DNA from 4 places in the Marinomonas sp. 63XJN7_9_ISO-PGPR-S23-217 genome. Region 3 is predicted to be linked to each of the others. Evidence: predicted binding sites of a transcription regulator. Region 3 holds the regulator's gene; each other region holds the start of a gene.
The links. The regulator sigma-54, encoded in region 3, starts transcription at its own class of promoters, with help from an activator protein. The targets are predictions, from matches to a motif close to TGGCACNNNNNTTGCTNT.
Positions count from the first base shown of each region.

Region 1: the regulator sigma-54 is predicted to act here: its motif matches at 3,054-3,071, upstream of feaR (transcriptional regulator FeaR).
Region 2: the regulator sigma-54 is predicted to act here: its motif matches at 3,753-3,770, upstream of hmpA (NO-inducible flavohemoprotein).
Region 4: the regulator sigma-54 is predicted to act here: its motif matches at 3,719-3,736, upstream of AC0VYI_RS24860 (amino acid ABC transporter substrate-binding protein).

Region 1 is NZ_CM149678.1:3,336,898-3,342,953, forward strand. Features, by position in the region: gene AC0VYI_RS15635 (GMC family oxidoreductase) at 1-1,488, shown strand, start outside; partial or broken gene AC0VYI_RS15640 (NAD-dependent phenylacetaldehyde dehydrogenase) at 1,503-3,001, shown strand; gene feaR (transcriptional regulator FeaR) at 3,167-4,066, shown strand; gene AC0VYI_RS15650 (amidase) at 4,277-5,566, opposite strand; gene AC0VYI_RS15655 (hypothetical protein) at 5,702-5,830, opposite strand; gene AC0VYI_RS15660 (flavin reductase) at 5,849-6,056, opposite strand, start outside.
Region 2 is NZ_CM149678.1:106,521-112,576, reverse strand. Features, by position in the region: gene AC0VYI_RS00490 (hypothetical protein) at 1-676, opposite strand, end outside; partial or broken gene AC0VYI_RS00485 (MATE family efflux transporter) at 764-922, opposite strand; gene AC0VYI_RS00480 (group II truncated hemoglobin) at 1,491-1,916, shown strand; gene norR (nitric oxide reductase transcriptional regulator NorR) at 2,010-3,599, opposite strand; gene hmpA (NO-inducible flavohemoprotein) at 3,818-5,008, shown strand; gene AC0VYI_RS00465 (glutathione S-transferase family protein) at 5,086-5,745, opposite strand; gene AC0VYI_RS00460 (helix-turn-helix transcriptional regulator) at 5,882-6,056, shown strand, end outside.
Region 3 is NZ_CM149678.1:3,135,688-3,141,743, reverse strand. Features, by position in the region: gene mgtE (magnesium transporter) at 1-728, opposite strand, end outside; gene AC0VYI_RS14705 (HPr family phosphocarrier protein) at 737-1,006, opposite strand; gene AC0VYI_RS14700 (PTS sugar transporter subunit IIA) at 1,031-1,483, opposite strand; gene AC0VYI_RS14695 (RNA polymerase factor sigma-54) at 1,501-2,991, opposite strand; gene lptB (LPS export ABC transporter ATP-binding protein) at 3,079-3,804, opposite strand; gene lptA (lipopolysaccharide transport periplasmic protein LptA) at 3,805-4,335, opposite strand; gene lptC (LPS export ABC transporter periplasmic protein LptC) at 4,319-4,885, opposite strand; gene AC0VYI_RS14675 (calcium/sodium antiporter) at 4,885-5,847, opposite strand.
Region 4 is NZ_CM149678.1:5,340,120-5,346,175, forward strand. Features, by position in the region: gene AC0VYI_RS24845 (hydrogen peroxide-inducible genes activator) at 1-737, shown strand, start outside; gene recG (ATP-dependent DNA helicase RecG) at 746-2,827, shown strand; gene lrp (leucine-responsive transcriptional regulator Lrp) at 2,824-3,300, opposite strand; gene AC0VYI_RS24860 (amino acid ABC transporter substrate-binding protein) at 3,815-4,837, shown strand; gene AC0VYI_RS24865 (amino acid ABC transporter permease) at 4,938-6,056, shown strand, end outside.

The DNA of each region.
Region 1 (6,056 bases), 200 kb from region 3:
AGCAGTTTATTTCATAAAATTCCTGCCACTGTTGTTAAGGTTTTCCAACAAAAATCTTGGCCCTATATGACGCTTCCACAACCTGAGTGCGACAACCGCGAAATGTTAATCGCACAAGGCAAAGTGTTAGGAGGTGGCAGTTCAGTGAATGGTATGATCTATATTCGCGGGCAAAAACAAGATTACGATGATTGGAAGACTATCTGGGGATGCGAAAGTTGGGGCTATGAGAATGTACTACCCTTTTTCAAACGTGCCGAAGCTAATGAAAGCCTTGGCGACATGTATCATGGTGAAACGGGTGCCGTTCCTGTCAGTGAAAATAGATACCGTCACCCTTTAACACAAGCCTGTATTCGTGCCTGCCAACAAATGGGCTTGCCTTATACCAATGATTTTAATGGCGCCTCACAAGAAGGTACAGGGTTTTACCAAACCACCACAAAAAATGGTGAGCGTGCCAGTACATCGCAAACTTATCTCAAATCCGTTATCAATAATCCAAACCTAACCGTTCTGACAGATGCTCTTGTTCATAAAGTGAATATTGAAGGCGATGTCGCCACAGGTGTCGTCTATTCAATAAAAGATGGTGAAGCGATAACGGCAAAAGCTCGCAAAGAAGTCATCATCAGCTCAGGTGCATTTGGCAGCCCGAAAATTCTTATGCTGTCTGGTATTGGCCCTGCCGAGCATCTTAGTGCGATGGGTATTGACCCTAAGATAGACCTTCCCGTCGGCAAGAATTTTCACGATCACCAACATATGTCGATCAATGCCACCACCAAAGAAGACATCAGTATTTTTAATGAGGATAAAGGCTTATCCGCCATAAAACATATGATGCAGTGGATGACGACTCGCTCTGGCTTATTAACCAGCAACGTTCTGGAAGGCGGAGCCTTTATCGACAGCGAAAATGTTGGTCGCCCTGACATTCAATTTCACCTCCTTCCTCTGCTTGATAATTTTGACAACACCCCAGGCGAAAAGCCTGAGGCAGAAGGTCATGGCGTTTCGATCAAAGTGGGCCATCTACGCTCTAAATCCCGTGGAGAAGTACGCTTAAAATCGAATAACCCAAGCGACTTAGTCGAAATTGATGCTCAAATTTTGTCACACCCTGATGATGTAAAAAACCAAATTCGCGCGGTTCAAATGGGCCTAAAAGCCATGGAGCAACCCGCATTAAAAAACATCATCAAGAAAGTGGTCGAACCAAATAACATTGCCATTGATGATACAGACGCGTTGGAAACCTTTGTGCGTCAAAACATCAAAACCGTCTACCACCCCGGCGGCACATGCAAAATGGGAGTCTCTCGTAGTGACTCTGTCATTGACTTAGAACTCAAAGTTCACGGCACCAAAAACCTTCGAGTGGTGGATCTCTCTATTTGCCCACAAGTACCTAGTGGTAACACCAACGCCGTTGCCATGATGATTGGCGAGCGCGGCGCGCACTTCACACTAAATTCTTCAAATTAAGGAGCAATAACATTATGTCAGACATTCCATTATTAGATGCTACCCAAGGCTTTTTGAAACAAGAACATGGTCAGTTCATTAATGGCCAATCAAGCTACACTAAAAATGCTCAAACGCCTGCCAGTGGTACATTCGATATTATCAACCCTGCGACAGAAGCCATTATTTCTAAAATTCACTGCGCCACAGCTCAAGAGGTTGACACGGCAATAGAGTCCTCCTACCAAGCATTTAAAGGTACTTGGGGGAAAACATCCCCTTATACGCGTGGCGTTATCCTCAATAAACTAGCGGATTTAATTGAACAGAACGGGGAAGAAATTGCCCAATTAGAAACCTTGTGTAGCGGCAAATCCATCCACCTATCACGCATGTTTGAAGTGCAACAGAGCGCTATGTTCTTGCGTTACTTCGCCGGCTGGAGCACTAAAATAAATGGCGAAACCATGACGCCGTCTTTTCCTTCTATGCAAGGTGAAGAATACAGTGCCTTCACTCGCAGAGAAGCCATTGGCGTCGTCGCCGGTATTTTACCTTGGAATTTCTCGGTCATGATTGCCTGCTGGAAAATCGGCGCGGCACTTTGTACTGGTTGTACCATTGTTCTTAAACCAAGCGAGTTCACACCGCTGACTATTCTGCGTATTGCTGAACTAGCAAAAGAAGCTGGCGTACCAGACGGTGTTCTAAACATAGTAAATGGCAAAGGCGATGTTGGTGGTCAGCTTATCCAACACCCTAAAGTTCGCAAAGTCTCTTTTACCGGCTCTGTTGCGACAGGCAAGAAAATTAGCGCAACAGCTTCCGCCGATTGACTCGCTGTACCTTAGAGCTAGGTGGTAAAAATACTGCTGCGGTTTTAAAAGATGCGGATATTGATCGTGTTGTCGGCGGGCTTTTTCAGTTGGGTTACATACATCAAGGCCAAGTATGTGCCGCACCAGAACGTGTTTATGTTCACTCCTCTCGCATTGATGAATTAACGACTAAACTCGCGCAAAAATTAAGCGAGGCCAAAATTGGTTCTCCGCTTGATGAAAGTGTTTATTTCGGTCCTCTCTCCAACGAACCGCAATTCAACAAGGTTTGCGAATACTTAGAAATTGCCCACAAAGAAAGCCGAGTCTTACATGGCGGCAAAGCGATTAAGGGCGAAGGCTTTTTTGTTGAGCCCACGATAGTGCAAGCATCCAGTGTTGATGAAACATTAATGCAGGAAGAGACATTTGGACCAATCATTAGCTTTATGCCTTATGAAGACGAGGAAGAGTTAATTGATCTAATCAATAATACGCCATTTGGCTTAAGCAGCAGTATCTGGACCAATAACTTATCTCAAGCCATGCGAATGATCCCGAAAATTGAGTCTGGTACAGTTTGGGTCAATATGCACTCTATCCTTGACCCTTCTGTGCCATTTGGGGGCACTAAACAATCCGGTGTCGGCCGAGAGTTTGGCCGTGAATTCATCAATGACTACACCGAAGTCAAATCCGTGATCATGTGCTACTAAAAACAGGGAGAAAACTGCAAAAGATTAGACCTTGACATCATGTGAATTTAGTTGGAACAATACTTGCTAAAATAGTTTATATTTCAACTAAATTCGCATGACTCTTAAGGTACTTATACATCAATAAGTCGATCTCTAGAGAGCCACGCATGATGGGAGAAAGAAATGCTCGACTTAGATCACTGGGAACACTCTGTACACTCTATTTGCGGCAATTTTGACACTCAACCACAGCGTAACATCCCTTTTATCGGCAATATGAGACTGGATAATCATAACGGTTTGGATGTGGTTCACATCAAAACCAATGCGGAAAAAATAGTCCGTTCAAAGTCGACTAGCCAAGACGACAAACACTATTTTGTCATCCTACAAAAGAAAGGCTCTATGGGTTTTTCTTGGTCAAACAACAATGATCTATTACTACCAGGCGAAATCGCCCTTATTGATTCTTCGCTGCCTTACGACATGCATCCTCAAGGCCTAATAGAGCAAATGTCCGTGCACTTACCAAAAGTTTATGTTGACAGCTTATGCTCTACACACGCACAAAATCGAATCACCAAAATTGCTCAAAACCGTTCTAGTAGCCAAATGCTATCCACTATATTACGTCAATTGGCGACGACTGATTACCAAAATCCATCTTTTCAGGAAGATGGCGATGCAATGCAATACGCCATTAGCGCATTAATCAAACCCTCTCTTGATTATACAAATAATGATTCAGCTTGTTCTATGAAAGAACGAGCTAAACGACACATATTGCGTCTTTTGACCGAAGAGGACCTTAGTCCAGACCATATAGCAAAAGCAATGAATATGTCGAAAAGATCACTCTATCGACTCTTTTCAGAAGAGAATCTCAGCGTAGCACAATTTATTTTGCAAATGCGCATCGAAAAATGCTGCGAAGACATGCTTACTGCGGATGCAATGAAACAACCATTGTCAATTACGGAAGTGGCTTATCGCTGGGGATTTTCAGACGCATCACAACTATCTCGTGCCTTTAAGCGAGTAAAAGGGGTCTCTCCAAGACAGTGGCGACAAAGCCAAGCGTAATTAAGCTCGCTCAATCACATTTTGCGGCTTATTTTTTATCCCCAAAAGATCAATACACTCTAATACGATGAAAACCTTATCGAAATATTGATCTAAACAAGGACACTAAAGCTCGTATTACTATGGTGAAAAGTAACCATAAGTTTAGCGCCCCTATTCATTAGATAGCATAAATCGAATAAGCCACACTTATTATCAGAGCAAGACGACTTAATTTAACAATTCTTTGAACCAGCTAGCATGGCTCAATAGGTCATCGTCTTCACGTACTTTACCGATAAGCTGCAATCCTAAGGGGATGCCATTTTCATCTTTCATGCCCGGTACGTTAATGACAGGAAAACCCATAGCTTGCCAAGGACGACTCATGTGTGGTGCGCCAGTGGCAGCATGACCAAGTGGTGCGATATCTGGTGCGGCTGGCGCTAAGATGGCATCAGCCTCTGTCACATAGCTCCATAGCCAATCACGACACGCCTGCGTCGCATCCAATGAAGCAACATAGGTTGAACGATCCATATTCAAGCCTTGTTCCATTAACGCAGCCAAAGGATCACTTAGTTGGTTTGTCTGAAAGGATTCTATCACCAAGTTACGACACACTTCCCAGGCCATGATATTAATATGGTGGTTAACCATGTCTTTTATGCGATTAGCAGCATCCAACTCAATTACTTTGACGCCTTGCGCCTTAAGCTTATCTACAGCCTTTTGTGTAGCACTTTCCATCGCTGGTGACGTATCACCGACCAATTCACCACGACAAACCAACACGCATTTTGGCGCTATTGATTCACTCGTTTTAATAGAAGCAGGCTGACGCAACAAGATCGCACGCAATAGCTGAATATCTTCAACATTACGCGCAAACAGCCCCAGTGAATCGAGCGACTGCGCCAATGGCTGGCCACCACGTAATGAAAATTCGCCACGACTTCCCACGTAACCAATAGCACCACAATAAGCAGCAGGACGAATCACTGAAGCTGCAGTTTGAGAACCCAACGCCATTGGCACCATGTCGTCGGCAATGGCTGCAGCAGAACCACTTGATGAACCACCCGGTGTACGTTCTAAATCGGCAGGATTTTTGGTTTTTCCCGGTTTGAAATAAGCAAATTCTGTCGTAACGGTTTTCCCTAACACTATGCCACCCGCAGCACGAATTAAGGCGACACAGGTTGCGTCTTCAACTGGCTGTCGGCCAGCATGAATCGATGAGCCCATTTCCGTAGGCATTTCCTCGGTATCAATAATGTCCTTCACACCCAATGGCAGCCCTTTTAATAAACTGGCATCAAAGAAGGCTTTATCAGCTCGATAATAAGCAAGGTATTCATCACGAGTGCGCTTCTTTTGCCAAGCTCCTACCTCAGACTCACGGGCTTCTATGCGATCAAAACAAGCGTGAATGATCGCTTCGGTAGTGCAATCCCCTTCTTCTATGGCGCGTAGCATTTGGCACAAGCCCATTTCATTTACATCAATGCTCTTATTCATAAATAAACTGCCTACTCGTGTTGTAAAAAAGAATTTAAAATCTCATTAGAGTAAATAAAGTGGCTCGACCTAACATCACGCCCTGCGCGCCAAGATGACTTTCACTGTATTGCTGCGACGACGAAAGCCTCTGTCTTACAATATGTCTATTTCACCATCCATCCCATGGATAATGGCAGGTAGAGCGCTGAAGGAAGGCAAGGCACCATCAAGCTGACGATCCTTATGATTGCTCACATAAAGCAGGTAATCGATAGTGAGCAATCACAGCCTCTCTATGGATTACTTTGTTTGAGCGACGGATTGCTCATTTAAGCAGTGGTAAGCTCGGTTGAAATACACTAAGCCTTGACCATCCGTGCCGACTTTTGCGTCTTTCACACGGCAATAAAAGACATTGTGAGAGCCAATTTCATGGCTTTCATGGATTTCGCAATCAAAACTAACCAATGCTTCATCCAATGCAGGTGCGCCCGTTGTAAGCGTTGTC
Region 2 (6,056 bases), 2.4 Mb from region 3:
CACCTTCTTCGCCCTGTATTAAATCGAAGCGCGGCTCTTCAACCGTGGCCTTTGTAATATGGATGTCTGTGGTGGTCACATGGAACTTCCTACCCCCTTTCACTACTACCTTATTCTGTTTAAGAGAGTAAAAGCGGTCCTCTATCTCTTCACCACTAGGACTGAGCTTGTGGGTGTTCAGAAACATATAGAAGGCCGCGACCTCCGCGGCTTTTTGCTTCACGGTCTTAAGCGTATTCTGCCTCTGCTCGAACAGCCTCGTGAGGTATGACTTGTAGAGATAAGTGACACGCTGGTTCTTTCGGCTGCGAGGTGGGGCGTAAAAAATATCAAGTGGTAGATCGTCGGTCTTCTGTTCTTCGATGAAGTGCAAGTACGAGAGTAGGTTCTTTGCTTTTCGATCTATCGTTACGATTGAGCGAGGGCTGGATTCAGCGAAATTTAACCACCAGCGGTAGAGGTAAAGGTTTCCAAGATTCCATGGCTCATTATTCCGATAGATGATTGGGAACCGTCCTATCATTAAGTCGCTAGTTTCTTCGAATTTATGCTTATCAGTGTTCCAGTGAAGAGTTCGGTTTGTCCACTCAACAACAGGAGTCCCATCGGCGTTGACAACTAGTCCTACTTCGAGCCTGTAAAGGCGTTGAATATATATGATCTTTGATCGAATCATAACAACGAGCACCACATCTTCATCACATTGATGTCAACATTGTTTTGTACATTGGTGTGTATGTCAATATTTCTTACATTAGTGTGTGCGCAAAAAACCAAACGCCCAAAACAGGAAGCTAAAGATACTACCGCCAATCGCCACGGCTCCAAGAGGCGTTGCGGTCCCTAGATGACCCACCACCGCAGTATCCACCAAACCGAGAAGTGGCGTAGTGATATTCGACACCATGGGCGGCCAAGCCATTCGCCAGATTTTTTTATGAAGAAGCGCATCAACTTGATAGGAATGACGCAGCTGTTGAAAAGATTTTTTGAGCACTGGGAACGGATCCTTGTGGATAATCGCTATATTGTGGATAACGGCAATACTATACACATCGTACTTTTTCAATCGCCAATGTGGAAAATAGTCCTAGTTATACATAATTAACGCACTTTTTTGCAGTAAAAAGCGCAATTTGGCGTGAAACACACTATGAAATGTTTATTTTATGAACTGATACTGTATTTATCCACAGTGTTGAGAGGAAATATCGATCAGGCCAAGTTTAGCATAGAGGGATAACCGGTTCTTTTTTCCACAATTATCTCTCAAATCAATGGAAAATTTGCTAAAATCACTGCTCATTTTTATACACAGTGAGACCTTTGCACGATGTCACGAGCGACGCTAAGACGCGGCAAAAACAGATGAGCAAGCGGAGTTTATAGCGATAAATGAGCATTTTGAGTCTGTTTTTAACAAAGTATTGGCAAGCGCAGTAGTCGAGCAAAAGTCTCATAGTGATTTCATGGAAAAGATACCGACGACAATGACAACGACTAATATACCCGTTTATGGCGAAGGCGATGGAACTTTACAAGCGGTTGGTGGTTTAACTGGGCTACAAACCCTAGTCGAAACCTTCTACCGCATCATGGGAAACACCCCTGAATTTCGCCCCTTGTTTGATATGCACCCTAGCAATCTTGAGCTAACCATCGACAAATTGGTGTCTTTTTTATCTGGTTGGATGGGCGGCGAAAAGTTATTTTCGAAAAAATATGGGCCAATCAGTTTACCCCAAGTCCATGCACATTTAATCGTCACGGATAAAGAAAAAGCCATGTGGCTCAATTGTATGGCAGCCGCATTAGATGAACTCGGCTACCCAAATGACTTAAAAGCTTACCTACTGCCTAAACTCGAATTTCCTGCTGAACGCATTCGACAAGTAAGCGCGGCGAGACATAATTAACAACCCCTCTCTAACCCTCCCCTTGAAAGACAAAAGGGGAGGGAACAAACAGCCTAAGCTTCCCCCTGTTAAAGGGGAGACAGGGAGAAGGTTTCAGGCCTTCACTTCCTTACTGACAGATACGCCCAAACGCTTCGCTAAACGAACCAAATTGGCTCTGTCCATCGATAAAAATCGTGCCGCTTGCGCCCAATTACCATCAGCATCCTGCAAAGCACGATGTATTAAATCTCGCTGATAAGCGTCTGTTTTTTCACGTAAATTTATGGGCTCTTCAAATGCGTTTGAAACGCTTTCAACTGTATCAGAAATAGCCTGTTGCTGTTTTTTAAAAGTGTTATCTATCTGTAACCCTGTTAGGTGTGCGGGTGTAATGGTGGTAATCCCTGTTGGCACCGCCGCTTTAGCATAGAGCGCGGCTCGCGAGATCACATGCTCAAGTTCACGCACATTACCAGGCCAATGATAACTCTCCAGCAATCTCATGGCTGATGCCGATAAGGTAAGCTGCTGCAAGCCCAGCTTGCGACGAAAGCGCTCAGTAAAAAAGCCAGCTAATAAAGGCACATCGCCTTGCCGTTCTCTTAAGGGCGGCACTTGAATCGGAAAAACACTTAGGCGATGGAAAAGATCGGCTCGAAAACGATGCTCCGCGACTTCCGTTTCTAAATGACGATTGGTCGCCGCAATGACACGTACATCGATTTTGCGAGTTTGATCTTTGCCCACGGCTTGAATTTCTTGGTTTTGAATCGCACGAAGTAGAGTTCCTTGCACCTCCAAAGGTAGCTCGCCAATTTCATCCAGAAATAAGGTGCCGCCATCGGCCAAAAGAAATTTGCCTTCACGATCTCGATCCGCCCCCGTAAATGCTCCTTTCACATGGCCGAATAATTCGCTTTCGATCAGATGTTGCGGAATCGCCGCACAATTCACATACACCATGGGGGCCGATGCACGACTTGAGGCTTGATGAAGAGTCCGTGCCACCAGCTCTTTGCCCACCCCAGTTTCACCTTCAATTAAGATAGCAAAGTCGGAAGGGGCAACCAGTTTGATTGCTTGGATCAAGGCTTTCATACCATCGCTTTGCCCGATCATTTCCATGTGACCATCTTTTTCATTGACCTGCTTGTTCATGGCTTGTAATACATGTTCAGCACGTTGGGATTTGTTCTCTAACTGTTCCATTAGTATTGCCGTATTAAGCGTCATCGACGCCATGCTGCCGATGATTTCTAAGGCACGAGAGTCGATGGAATCAAACACATAGGGCTCGATACTGTCCAACGTCACAACCCCGATCAGTTTGCCTTCCACATACAAAGGCACCCCCATGCAGGAATGCACAGGAAGGTTTTCATCATGGCCAAGTACCATGCCATCGTAAGGATCAGGAAGGGCAGAGTCTGCAGGAAAGCGTACCGGATAATGCCCAGCACAGATTTCATTAAGTCGCGGGTGCTCTGCAATAATAAAGCGCCGACCCATTAAATCATCCGACAAGCCCCGCTGGGCAATCGGGGTTAACACTCCATGTTGATGAACCAAGAGCACCACCGCATCGCAATTGATGGTGGCTTTTACCGCGTACACTAATTGCTCAAATCGATTGGCTTGGGTCACCGCACTGGCTAAATCCAACGCAAAACTCAATAAGGCATTATTCGACACTTGCTTCATAGCGTTCTCATTTTCTAGTCAAATCTAGGTGAATTTCAATATAGGTCATAATGACATATTTAAAGCGTTATGACTTGATATAAATCAGGTCATTATGACTCTTTTGAAAAACCAAAAAACAGTAATGATCTGAAAAATAAGGAATTAATTTATTGGCACAGCTTTCGCTATAACAAGAGTAAATCAAACCGTAACTGTCCAATAACGAGGGCTATCTGATGTTATCTCAACAGCACATCGACACAGTAAAAGCGACCATTCCACTTCTTGCATCTGCGGGTACTGCCATCACAGAGCATTTTTATAACCGTATGTTTACCCACAACCCTGAGCTGAAAAACGTCTTCAATATGACCCATCAGAAGACTGGCCGTCAGCCTGCGGCCTTATTCAATGCGATTGCCGCTTATGCCACTTACATCGACAATTTAGAAGCATTAACCAGCGCGGTAATGCGCATTGCCCACAAACACACCAGCTTCAATATTCAACCTGAACAGTACGATATTGTCGGTCATCATTTGATTGAAACTCTGCGTGAACTGGCACCCGATGCCTTCACCAAAGAGGTCGAAGAAGCATGGACTGCTGCTTACGTTCAGCTTGCGGAAATTTTTATCAAGGTGGAAGGGGATTTATACAAAGAACACGCAGCACAAACGGGTGGCTGGGAAGGCTTCCGTCGTTTCCGTGTGGCATCCAAAACACCAGAATCTGAATTGGTCACCAGTTTTGTCTTAGAGCCAGTAGATGGCCAAGCGGTGATCGACTTTCAGCCAGGCCAATACTTGGGCGTGAAGCTACATCCTAAGGGCGCAGAATTTGATGAAATTCGCCAATACTCTTTATCGACAATGTCCAACGGCAAAAGCTACCGCATCAGTGTCAAACGTGAAGGCCAAGGCGATACAGCGGGCGTCATGTCCAACTACTTACACAACCATGTTGAAGTGGGCGATGAAATCGGCGTCATGCCACCAGCAGGGGACTTCTACTTCCAAGACAAAGGCACGCCTGTGGTCTTGATCTCAGGCGGCGTGGGCTTAACACCAATGCAAGCAATGCTAGACACTCTTGCCAAACAGAACTATGGCCAGCCTGTGAGTTACTTGCACGCCTGTGCACATGAAGGACTACATTCTTTCAAAGACCATGTTAACGGCTTAAAAGGTGCTCTAGATTTGTCTGTATATACTTGGTACGAACGTGCCCATGAGTTGGCTGACAGTGAGTTTGAAGGCAATATGCAGTTAGACGATATCAAAGCGAACTTGCCTCTGAGTAATGGCGAATTCTACTTGTGTGGTCCAGTAGGCTTTATGATGTTTGTGAAGCAGCAATTGCTGACATTAGGCGTGGAAGCAGATCGTATTCATTACGAACTATTTGGCCCACATCAAGAGGTTTGATAACCCCTCCCTAACCCTCCGAACAGAAAGCCTATACACCTACCCCTAGTAAGAGAGAGGTGTATATGGTTTACAACTCATCGCTTATCTACCAACGACTCTTGGCCGAGTTTCAGTGCTTGATCTTGTTGTTCAACGCTAATGAAGGCTGGACGTGAGGTGATGCGTTCAATATAAGCGTCAACGACTGGGTTCGTCGTAATCAATCCAAACATACGACACCATTTCAAGCTTATACCCCAAAGGATATCGACAGCGTAAAGCTGTTCTCCCAGTAAATAAGGGCCTTTAGCTATTTGATCGAACACAGTTTTTAGCATTTTGCCAAAACTACCGTAGGACGAGTGGAGAGCATCAACGGGAGAACGATTAAAAGCTTGATCGATCATGGCGGGTTCAAAACTGCTGCCTTGGTAGGCCATCCAGCGTAAATAGGCACCGCGTTTAGGATCACTGAAGCCAGGAGCCAATCCTTTTTCAGGAAACAGGTCAGCCAAGTATAGGTAACAAGCCACTTGTTCGGTCACAACGGTCCCCTTATGGACAAGCGTAGGGAATTTACCCAAGGGGTTTATAGCCAAAAACTCCGGTTGCTGATTTTCTCCTGCTGTTAAATTCAGAACTTCCATCTCATAGGGTATGCCTAATTCTTCCAGCAGAACCCAAACGCCACTGCTTCGAGTTTGTGGGGCGTGATATAGAGTAATAGTGTCGTTGTTGCGAAGAATGTTGCTCATGTCAGTTGCCTCAAAATTTGTTGTAAGTAATGGTGACTACATGAGCTATGTTAGAGACTAAAGCTGCCACCTTATGTCAGGTATTTCCTTTATACTGGCAAAATAAAATTCGCTTGGCACTATAAAGGAGAATCTCATGCGAGCCAGCCGAATACTGAAACTTCTGATGATGTTACAGTCCCATGAAAAGGTTACCGCTCGCGCCTTAGCTGACGCCTGTGAAACGTCGATCCGTACTGTATATCGGGATATCGATGCACTTAGCGCAATTGGGGTTCCAGTTTACAGTGAACAAGGAGTACAAGGTGGCT
Region 3 (6,056 bases):
AGTAGCTTTCCTGTACTGCGATCAATAACGGGGGCGGAAACCAAATCCATTTTTTCAAACACTTGAGCGACTTCGCTTACGGATGTGTTTGAGTGGATGGTGGTGTGGTCAGTTTCCATAATGTCACGTACGGTGGTTTTTGGATCACAGACAAGGAGTTTTGCTAAGGGGAGGATCCCTAATAGTCGATTTGAACGACTGACAACTAATAAGCTGTCTGTCATGTCAGGAATTTGTTTATATTGTCTAAGGTAACGAAATACTCTATCTAAGGTGACATTAGGTCGAATGGTAATAGTGTCCGTGTTCATTAAGCCACCGGCGGAGTCTTCCGAGTAGCTTAATAAGGCTTCAACTCTTAGTCTATCCTGAGGGGACATGGATAAGAGTACTTCGCTTACCACTTTGTCTGGGAGATGTTGCAGTAAATCGGCTAAATCATCGCTTTCAAAGTGTTCAGATACCGCGACCACTCGATGGGTGCTCATGTTTTCCAAAAACTGTAAGCGTATGTCTTCGTTAAGATACTGAAGAACTTCGCCTTGGTTTTTGTCTTCAATGAGTTCCCAAAGTTGCTTACGTTCTTTAGGAGGTGAGGATTCTAGAAGGCTAGCAACCTCTTGTGCGGGTAAGGCGCCATTTAGCAAATAGCGCGTCTGTAGTGTGGCGCCAGACTCTAAAGACTCTGTGACCGTTTGTAGGTGGGCGAGTGTATTTTTATCTGGCATTGTTGTCCTTATTCGTCTTCTCCAAAGCGATTATTGATTAATGCAATAATCGCTTTGATGGCATCCTCTTCATCTTCTCCATTTGTTTTTATGGTGATGTTGGTGCCTTTACCAGCAGCTAGCATCATCATTGCCATAATGCTTTTACCATCAACGTTGCGCCCGTCTTTCTCGATGGTAACATCACAAGAAAATCGAGAAGTGGTTTCGACCAGTTTTCCTGCGGCTCGTGCATGTAGGCCAAGTTTGTTGATGATGGTGACCGACTCTTCCAACATACCTTTTTCCTTATTATATTAAATCTAATTCAATAGTGATTCTAATTCATCAAGAAGGGCTTGGTTGGTCTCGGCCGCTCTTAATTTATCGAGTTTTTCGGTAGACTGCGCCAACTCAGCAATTTCTGACAGGGTTGATAAGTGGTTATCGCATTCGCTAGGAGGCACGATTAAAGCAAAAATTAAATCCACGTTTTGCTTATCCACGGAGTCAAAGTTAATGGCGGATTGCAATGACATCACAACCAGAGCTGTATGGTTAGCGCTTTCCAAACGGCAATGGGGGATGGCAATACCATTGCCTATGCCAGTACTACCAAGTTTTTCGCGTCCTAATAATGCATCATAAATTGCTTCGTTGTCGCAATGTAATCGATTTGACGCAACATCAGCAATGCTTTCTAGTACGCGTTTCTTGCTAATAATATCCTGTTTGGCGATAACGAGTTCAGCTTTCAATATAGATTTCAAAGGCATAAAGAAATGTATCCGTATTAGAAGAGTCGTTTACGTTCATTAGAAGGCGGAATATTCATCGCCTCGCGATATTTTGCCACCGTTCGTCTAGCAACCTGAATACCCTGTTCCGCTAAAATGCTGGCTAGTTTGTTGTCGCTAAGCGGTTTTTTGGCAGGCTCTTCGTTAACGAGCTTCTTAATCATAGCTCGAATAGCGGTCGAAGAACATTCCCCTCCAGAAGCGGTATTGACATGGCTGGAAAAAAAGTACTTCAGCTCAAAAATGCCTTTTGGGGTATGCATGTATTTTTGTGTGGTTACTCGGGAAATAGTGGACTCATGCATGCCTACTTCTTCTGCGACATCATGAAGTACCATGGGTTTCATCGCTTCTTCACCAAGCTCAAAGAAATCGATTTGTCGATTTACGATGCAGCTGGTGACTTTTAGTAAGGTTTCATTACGGCTTTGCAAGCTTTTCATGAACCATTTAGCTTCTTGTAAGGAGTTTTTGATATACGTGACGTCTTCTGATGTGGAAGCCGTTGATGCCATGGCCGAATAGGTTTCATTTATCTTAACCGGTGGAAGAGCGTCATTGTTCAGTTCAACTTGCCAGACGTTATTACGCTTTCTAACAGACACATCGGGGATAACATAATCCGTATCGTCTGCATCAATAATGGATCCTGGTCGTGGATTGAGTTGTTGTATTAGTTCAATCACTTCTTTGAGTGATTCTTCTTTCAATTTTGTTTTCCGGCTTAACTGTGCAAAATCGCGATTACCCAGCAGAGGTAAATAATTGTCTACTAAATTATAAGTACTTTTGTACAAAGGATGATCGCGGAAAAGTTCTAATTGAACTAACAGGCAATCACGCAGATCAATAGAACATACGCCGACCGGATCAAAGCGTTGTAAACGGTGTTGAACAGCAATGACTTCATCAAGCTCAAGGTCTTCAAGTTCAGTGCTCAATGATTCCCAAATGTCATTTGGGGTAATACTCAAGTATCCGTCGGACTGAACGCATTCAATGATGGCGTAAGCAATTTCAATATCCCGATCAGACATGTGCGTGAGATTAAGTTGCCAAATTAAATGGTCTTGAATGCTTTCTTCTGGCGCGCTACGACTTTCAAAATCCCCATCATTTTCATAGTTATTTGAGTGGCTGACAGACGCTGAATTTTGATAGGTATCATCCCAGTCACTATCAATGGATAACTCTTCTGGAATGCTGTCAGTCCATTCTGATTCGACTTTTGCTTCTTCGCTATTATTTGACTCAGCCTTTTTCTCGGCAGAGTGTGTGTTATCACTGTCGCGTTCTCTCAATGCGGATGAGGTATCACTTGAGGTATATTCCTCATCGTCAATTTCCAGTAGTGGATTAGACTCCAAAAATTCATGGATCTCCTGTTTTAGATCCAGTGTTGAAAGTTGCAGTAGACGAATGGCTTGCTGCAGCTGTGGTGTCATGGTCAGTTGTTGACCGAGCTTTAATTGCAAAGACTGCTTCATAGAGCAACTCTTTTATCGTTAAGTTGAAAGTAAGAAATATGGAACAAGTTATGCATGTTACTCCCTTTGAGTTGCAAAAATAAGAGGTTATAAGCGGAAGTCGTTACCTAAATAGACTTTTTTCACTTGTTCGTTGTTGATAACCGTGTCAGCATCCCCTGATGCGATGATATGACCATTACCAACAATGTAGGCTTTATCACAAATGTCGAGGGTTTCCCTGACGTTGTGGTCGGTAATTAACACCCCAATACCACTTTCTTGTAAGTGCCTGATAATGAGCTTTATATCACCCACTGAAATAGGATCCACACCAGCGAATGGTTCGTCAAGTAATATGAACTTGGGGTTCATCGCCAGTGCCCGCGCGATTTCAACTCGGCGCCGTTCACCACCAGACAATGCCATACCCAAGTTAGAGCGAATGTGAGTGACATGAAATTCTTTTAATAAACTTTCTAGTCGTTCTTTTCTTTGAGCTTTATTAAGTTCTTTTCGTGTTTCAAGAATGGCATAAATATTGTCTTCTACCGACATTTTTCTAAAAATAGAGGCTTCTTGGGGGAGGTAGCCTATGCCTTTTTGAGCTCGGGTGTGCATGGCATTCTTGGTGATGTCTTGACCATCGATAAAGATGCCGCCAGCATCGTTGGTGACCATGCCAACGATCATATAGAAACAGGTTGTTTTGCCCGCGCCATTAGGACCAAGCAAGCCAACCGCTTGACCTGACTCGACAGAAAGTGACACATCTTTAACCACTTGGCGTTTTTTATAACTTTTTGCGAGGTTTTTTGCTTCTAAAACAGCCATTTAGTTCTCTTTTTTCTGTGAGGATTCTTGTTGTTTTTCGGTTTGTGGTTGTAGAGTCATAGAGACTCGGCCTGATCCTTCTTTTTCGGCGCTGAAGGTGCCATTGTTAATGTAGTACACAATATGGTCAGCAGTGATTTTATCGTCCATTCTATTCAGGTAGCCGTCTCCAAAAATTTCTACTTTGGACTGAGCCGTCTTATAGACAACTTTATTGCCACGGCTAATCATCATATTACCTTGCCAATCGATTTGCTGGCTAAATTTGGCAGGATGGCCCGTTGCGATTAGCTCGGTAAATTTACGTGTTTTAGGATTGGTGATGACTTTCAGATACTGAGCTTGAATTTCAATCGTACCTTGTTTTACAAATACGTCGCCCGTGTAAACGGCTTCGCCTGTTTTTTGATCAAAGTGGGCTTGATTGGACTGTATATTTAGTGGTTTGCTTGTGTCGTCTGGTAGCGCTACTACCCATTGGCTTATGAATAAGCTGGTTAATAAAGTACAGACCTTAATGTGTTGCTTCATACTGTCCTCTTACAGATCCTGTCATTTTAACTTCTTCTGTGTTGATATAAGTGACAATGACATCGGCAGTTGTTTCGCCTTGTGTTGAGTGGATTTTTGCATTTCCTGTACTCGTAAGTGACTGTTGTTTATCTAAATAGCGAATATTGTCCGCTGTTAGTGTGATGTCTGGTGAGTCTACGTAATGTTTTATGGCAGATGCATCATCTGTTAGTAGGATATCACTACTGCCATCTTCAATTATCCCTTTTTTTCCTTGTGCTTCCCAGTTCCCCGTTTTTTCTACTCTTTTTACCTTTGGGTTTTCGAGAAGTGTCTTTGCGCCCTTGTTGTAATGTAGACCTTTATCAGCGGTCAAGGTTTCTATCAGTTTGCCATTTTGATCAAATTCTGTAGCGTGTATTTTTGTAATGAAATAATCGGGGGTGCTGCTCAGATTATCAGTCTGAAGCAAGTTTTTATTATCGGATGAACCCGCCCAGAAAAAAAGAGTAATGATAACAATGCTGCCAGCCCCTAGTAGTAGTTTTTTGTGGCTTGCTTTGATCATTAGACAGAATCCCCAGTGCTAACGAAGAAAATATAGACAGCGTACGAAACGAGTAAGGGAATGGCTATCCAGCGTGGGATGCTTTGGTTTTTGGTTTTGGCAAATCCGTAGATGAGCAAGGATAGGGCAACGGTTAATCCTAGAACCCAATAGAAATCCCGTCCCGAAGTGGTTTGATCAATTACGCCAGGTGCGATTAACGCAGGTAGTGGTAACACTGTCGCCAAGTTGAACATATTTGAGCCTAAGATGTTACCAATGGCAATGTCATGGTGGCCCTTACGCACACTGCTGATGGAGGCGGCTAGCTCTGGCAGACTGGTGCCCACGGCCACAATGGTCAAGCCAATTACCATGTCGCTGACACCGAGAGCAGAAGCAATGCCAATGGCTCCCCAAACAAGTAATTTCGAGCTGCCAATCAGAACCGCTAGGCTGACAAATGAAATGCATAGGGATTTACTGACAGGGCTGCCATCATCCTCAGGTAACTCGCTGGAAAGTTGTTCTTCTAGGTTTTTGCTGCCTTTGAGCATGATGATCATCATGATAATAAACATGAAAACCAATACGATACCGTCTGAAAAGCTTAATGTGCCATCATGAAGTAGCCAGCCTGTCACCAAGGTGATGGTTAAAACAAGGGGGACCTCCTTGCGCATCAAATCTTTAGTAACTGGTACAGCGGAAAACAACAGGGTAGCGCCGAAAACCAATGCGATATTGGCAATGTTGGAACCTAATACGTTACCAATGGCAATGCCAGGCGCATTATCAAATGACGCAATCGCCGACACAACCATTTCGGGCGCAGAGGTGCCTAACCCAACCAATATTACTCCAATAACAATGGGGCTCACTTCTAGTTTTTCGGCAACGAGCGCCGCATGTTCAATGAATTTATCAGAACTAATAACCAGCAAGACTAAGCCTGCAATTAGAGCAGCGGAAAACAGCAGCATAACCTTTTATTTACTCATGAATCAAAAAGATGTCCCATTTAATGAGGTTTACTGTGTAAATTCAAGACTTGATCTTTGAAACAATTTCGATTCCGTTTATTGTGCGATTCTATTTTCTAAGGGCGGGTGTTAGTATCAGCGACTATTATATTGGGAAAGGATAGGTGGGTCCGTGCTGGATAGGTATATAAAAGTACAGAATCTTCGCT
Region 4 (6,056 bases), 2.2 Mb from region 3:
TTACACCACTGGGCGAACAAATTGTCGCGCAAGCAAAACGTGTCTTGGAACAGGCGAATACTATCAAAGAATTAGCCTCATCCGGTCATAACCAGCTAAAAGGCCCGATTAAAGTGGGAGCCATTTTTACCATTGCACCGTACCTTTTTCCTTTTATGATTCCTACATTGCGCTCTATCACCAATGATATGCCCTTAATCATAGAAGAAGACCTGACGGAAAACCTGCGCCCTAAGCTGCGTAACGGTGAATTAGATGCCATCATCATCGCTTTACCCTTTAGAGAGCCAGATGTGGTAACACAGCCTATTTATGAAGAAGAGTTTGTGGTGTTGATGCCTAAAGATCATTCTTGGACAAAATTATCCCACATCCATACCGATCAACTGTCAACCGATAACCTATTGTTGTTAGGTAAAGGTCATTGTTTTAGCGAGCAAGTATTAGAAGCTTGTCCCATGGTCAAAGAAGACGAATTCGGCGAAGGACGTACTATCGTCAACGGTAGTTCCTTGGAAACCATTCGCTACATGGTTGCCTCTGGACTGGGCGTCACTGTGTTACCAAAATCAGCGGTGACCAATATCGATAATAGCCTGCTGGAAATACGCCCTTTTGCGGACCCTGTCCCCAAACGCACCGTAGCACTTGCCTGGCGTGCCAGCTTTCCGCGCCCAAATGCTATTGACGCGGTCAGCCAATCCATTCGTGAAGCCAGCAAAAAACTTGAGCTCTAAGTACGCTTATGATGGATGATCTCGACACGCAAGATGTCAGAGAACTCAAAGGCGTTGGCAATGCAATGGCCGAAAAACTAGCGAAACTGCACCTTAATACGGTGCAGGATTTGCTGTTTCATCTGCCCATTCGCTATCAGGATCGCACTCGCGTGGTGCCTATAGGGCAGTTACGTTTTGGTGATGAAGCCGTTATAGAAGGGGTGGTCACGGGCTGCGAAATCAAAATGGGAAAACGCCGTAGTCTGTTGTGCCGTCTGAAAGACGGAACGGGCTCTTTATGTCTGCGTTTTTTTCATTTCTCTGCAGCGCAAAAGAAACAACTCGAATCGGGGAAAAAAATCCGTTGCTTTGGCGAAGTGCGTCGCGGCAGTACAGGCTTTGAGATGTATCATCCGGAATACAAGCTCGTTGACGAAGGATCAACATATAGTGAGTCAGACCAACTCACTCCCATTTACCCCCTGACAGACGGACTCACACAGCCAAAAATTCGCCAATTATGCGAACAAGCCTTAGCACGCCTAACACCATATAATTTGAAAGAATGGTTACCAGACGAAATTCGCCAGTCATTCAGCCTCCCCAACTTAGCGGACGCCATTCGATTTTTGCACCACCCTACTACCGATGCAAATTTAGAGCAGCTTAAAGCGGGAGCGCACCCAGCCCAATATCGCCTGTCGTTTGAAGAATTGATGGCCCATCAATTGTCTCTGATCGGAAAGAAGATCAAGGCCAAAGCAGATAAAGCCATTCAAGTCACAGAAAGCGGCACCTTGGCGCAACGCTTGCTCAGTCAGCTCCCCTTTTCGCCGACCAATGCTCAGCAACGCGTCTTTCAAGACATACTGCACGATCTTGCCTCAGGCCACCCTATGTTACGTTTGGTACAAGGAGACGTTGGCTCCGGTAAAACACTGGTGGCCGCCCTAGCAACGGCCGCCGTCGTTCAAGCGGGTTTCCAAGTGGCCATTATGGCGCCAACCGAAATTCTTGCCGAGCAGCATTTAACGAATTTTACTCAATGGTTCGCCCCTCTGGGTTTAAAAGTCGCCTGGATGGCCGGCAAGGTAAAAGGCAAAGCCCGGGAAAGTGAACTGGCTGATATAGCCTCTGGTGCCGCACAAATTGTCGTGGGCACGCATGCCCTATTTCAAGACAGTATCGAATTTGATCGTCTCGCTCTGGCGATTATCGATGAGCAGCACCGTTTTGGTGTGCACCAGCGCATGGCATTACGCGAGAAAGGTCTAAAACAGGGCTTTCAGCCTCATCAATTAATCATGACCGCGACGCCCATTCCTCGCACATTAGCCATGTCGGCCTATGCCGATCTTGACTGTTCCATTATTGATGAATTACCGCCAGGACGTACCCCTGTCAATACCATTGTGGTATCCGATCAACGCCGAAGTGAAGTCATAGAACGCGTCAAACAGGGCTGCCAAGAAGGCAAACAAGCCTATTGGGTATGTACTCTCATAGAAGAATCAGAAGCCTTGCAATGCCAAGCAGCTGAAGACACAGCGATCTTGCTACAAGAACAACTGGGCAATCTAAAAATTGGCTTGGTACACGGTCGCCTCAAGGCACAAGAAAAGGCGGACATTATGGCCCGTTTTAAGGCTGGCGAGCTGCAATTACTCGTCGCAACGACGGTTATTGAAGTGGGCGTGGACGTACCGAATGCCAGTTTAATGGTCATCGAAAACCCAGAACGCCTCGGTTTGGCGCAGCTTCATCAATTACGCGGCCGAGTTGGTCGGGGGCAAGCCGCCAGCCATTGTGTGCTACTTTATAAAGCACCACTTGGTGAACAGGGCAAGGCTCGACTATCGACCATGAGAGAAACCAACGATGGCTTTAAAATTGCCGAGAAAGATTTGGCGTTACGCGGCCCAGGAGAATTACTAGGCACCAGACAAACAGGGTTGTGGGAATTCAAAGTCGCCGATTTACAAAGGGACAAAGCCCTACTCGATGATGTGCAAAAAGCGGCCGTGCAATTACATCAGCGTTACCCAGAGCGCATTCCACCCATCCTGTCACGCTGGCTGCCTGACCACACCCGTTATCTGAATGTTTAACGAATATTCACCACCGTGGTATTTTTTACTTCTTCCATCGCAACATAGGTTCGAGACTCTCGAACATGGGGCAAGGTCAGTAAGGTTTCCCCTAACAATTGACGATAAGTATCCATATTAGACACGCGAGCTTTTAATAAATATTCAAAATCCCCCGCAATCAAATGGCACTCTAGAATCTCTGGAATCTCAGAGACCGCCACTTTGAATTCATTAAATCCCTCGGGAGACGTGGTTTTCAGACGAATCTCGACAAATACCAGTAGTCCAGCGTCCACTTTTTTCGGGTCGACTAGAGCACAATAGCCCGTGATGTAGCCATTACGCTCTAAGCGACGTACCCGTTCTAAGCAAGGCGTTGCACTCAGCCCAACTCGGCTGGCAAGTTCAACGTTAGATAAGCGACCATTATCTTGTAATTCTCGCAGTATCTTTTTGTCTAAGCGATCAAGCGGTTTGGTTGAGTTGTCCATTTTGCATGGATCTCCTTACATCACACTAAAGTTTTCTTAAGTCTATCATGGAGATGGCAACTTATGGGAAACGCTTTTTATCAATAGAACAAGAATAAAATATGCGTGCTTTAATGGGAAAGATAACTCTCACGCACCAATAAAGAGCAAAAATTAAAAAACGCACAGTAATGATACATTTTGTATCAGTTTTTGTTTTCCTCATCATTTTTGCGATCTTGCTTGCCCCATAACGACGCATTTTCAACCTATCCAATTAACAGTATGGAGCACCAAAAAAAGTAAAAAATATGCAAATTTTGTTGGAATACTGTCATTTTATCCTTGACTGGGCCAGTGAAAGAGGCATTCTATACCGTGTAGTAAGCACTTTTCAGGTAAATGTGCTGCTTTTTTTTCGAAAAATATAATTAAATGTTGGCAACTGTTTTGCATAATCCTTACGAAATCTTAGATATTGTAAGTTTTTTGAGAACAACATACTAAAATATGAATATGCCTGGGAGGCGAAAAGATGAAATCGAACGTTGGCAAAATACTCTCAACAGCCGCAATTACTGCAGTCATCAGCACGGGAGCAGCTGCAGGCACACTTGACGATGTGAAAGCGAAGGGTTATCTACAATGCGGCGTAAGCCAAGGTGTACCGGGGTTCTCAAACGCAGACGATAAAGGCAACTGGTCTGGTATTGATGTGGATGCCTGTCGCGCGGTCGCTACAGCTATTTTCAACGACCCTAGCAAAGTAAAATTCACACCGCTTTCCGCTAAAGAACGTTTCACGGCATTGCAATCTGGCGAAATCGATATGCTCTCTCGTAACACTACTTGGACGTTTACTCGTGACGTATCTCTTGGCCTCGATTTCACCGCTATTACCTTTTATGACGGACAAGGCTTTATGGTTCATAAAGAGCTAGGGGTTAAATCCGCAAAAGACCTAGACGGTGCGACCGTCTGTACGCAATCAGGCACCACAACCGAATTAAACATGGCAGACTTTTTCCGTAAAAATAACATGTCTTACGTGCCAGTTATTATCCAAAAGGCAGACGAGGCTGTTGCGGCTTACGACTCAGGCCGTTGTGACGTATTCACCACAGACAAATCTGGCTTAGCCGCTTGGCGTACCAAACTCAAAAACCCAAAAGACAATATCATTCTTCCTGAAACCATTTCTAAAGAGCCTCTAGGCCCTGTGGTTCGCCAAGGTGATGAACAGTGGAAAGATTTGGTGACTTGGGTGCTATTTGCACAAGTTAATGCAGAAGAAATGGGCATCAACTCTAAAAACGTTGCTGAAATCAAAAAAACAACGAAAGATCCCGCCATTATGCGTCTGCTAGGTGTTGATAGTGATATGGGTAAAGACCTTGGTCTAAGTGCCGATTGGGCTTATAACGTAATCGCCAAAGTGGGTAACTATGGCGAGGAGTTTGACCGTAACGTGGGTAAAGACTCACCACTTGACCTACCTCGTGGTTTGAACAACCTATGGGACAATGGCGGTATCATGTACGCGCCACCAGTTCGTTAATATAACTCTCTTCGGGTTATTACCCAGCCGCCTAAATCTGCGGCTGGGTGTCTTTCCTCTTTTCCTATACATCTGATGAGCAGTTATTGCCTGAACCAAGATGAATGATATAAAAGATCCTAGTAAAAAAAGCTTTTTGTACGATGCAGGAACACGTTCTCTTGTTTTTCAAGTCGTGCTATTGGCTATCGTTATATACGTTTGCTATTACCTATTTAGTAACCTACAAGCCAACTTAGACAGCCGAGGCATAACCACTGGCTTTGCTTTTTTAAACGAGCCTGCGGGCTTTCCTATTCTTATTCACCTAATTAGTTATACTGAGGCAGATACATACGGACGTGCCTTCCTTGTAGCCTTAATCAATACCTTTGTCATTTCCTTGCTGGGTATTATATTAGCCACCATTATTGGCGTGATAATGGGACTAGCCCGTTTGTCTAGAAACTGGCTAGTCGCCCGCTTGGCAACGGTTTATATTGAAACATTGCGTAATATTCCGCTGCTACTACAAATGTTTTTCTGGTATTTCGCCGTGCTCGCTGCACTGCCTACGCCCAGAAACAGTTATGAATTTGCCGACTTCTTATTGAATAAGCGTGGGATCTATTCTCCCAGTCCGATTGCTCAAGAAGGTTTTAGCATCGCAGTAGCAGGGTTTATTGTCTCCATTGTGATTTCTATTGCTTTAATCATCTGGGCCAAAAAACGCCAAACTCGAACGGGTTTATGGTTTCCCGCTTATTGGTCATCTCTTGGCATTATTGTCGTCATTACCTTTTTAGCCTTTGCGGCAGCGGGTTTTCCTTTGGAATTTAACCTGCCTCACAAAACTCGCTTTAACGTTAGTGGTGGCATGGTGTTACCCCCTGAATTTGTCGCAGTATTGGTTGCCTTGTCGACCTATACAGGCTCTTTCATTGCAGAAATAGTTCGTGCTGGTATTTTGTCGGTAAATTGGGGACAAACAGAAGCCGCTCGCTCTCTAGGACTACGCGACAGCTTGACACAGCGACTCATTGTTTTGCCTCAAGCATTACGCGTCATCATCCCGCCTTTGACAAGTCAGTACCTAAACTTGGCTAAAAACTCATCATTAGGAGCCGCTATTGCGTATCCTGAATTGGTGTCTGTCGTCATGGGCACCACGCTAAACCAAACTGGCCAAGCGATTGAAACCATCGGCTTATGTATGCTGGTGTACGGTTCATTGAGCTTA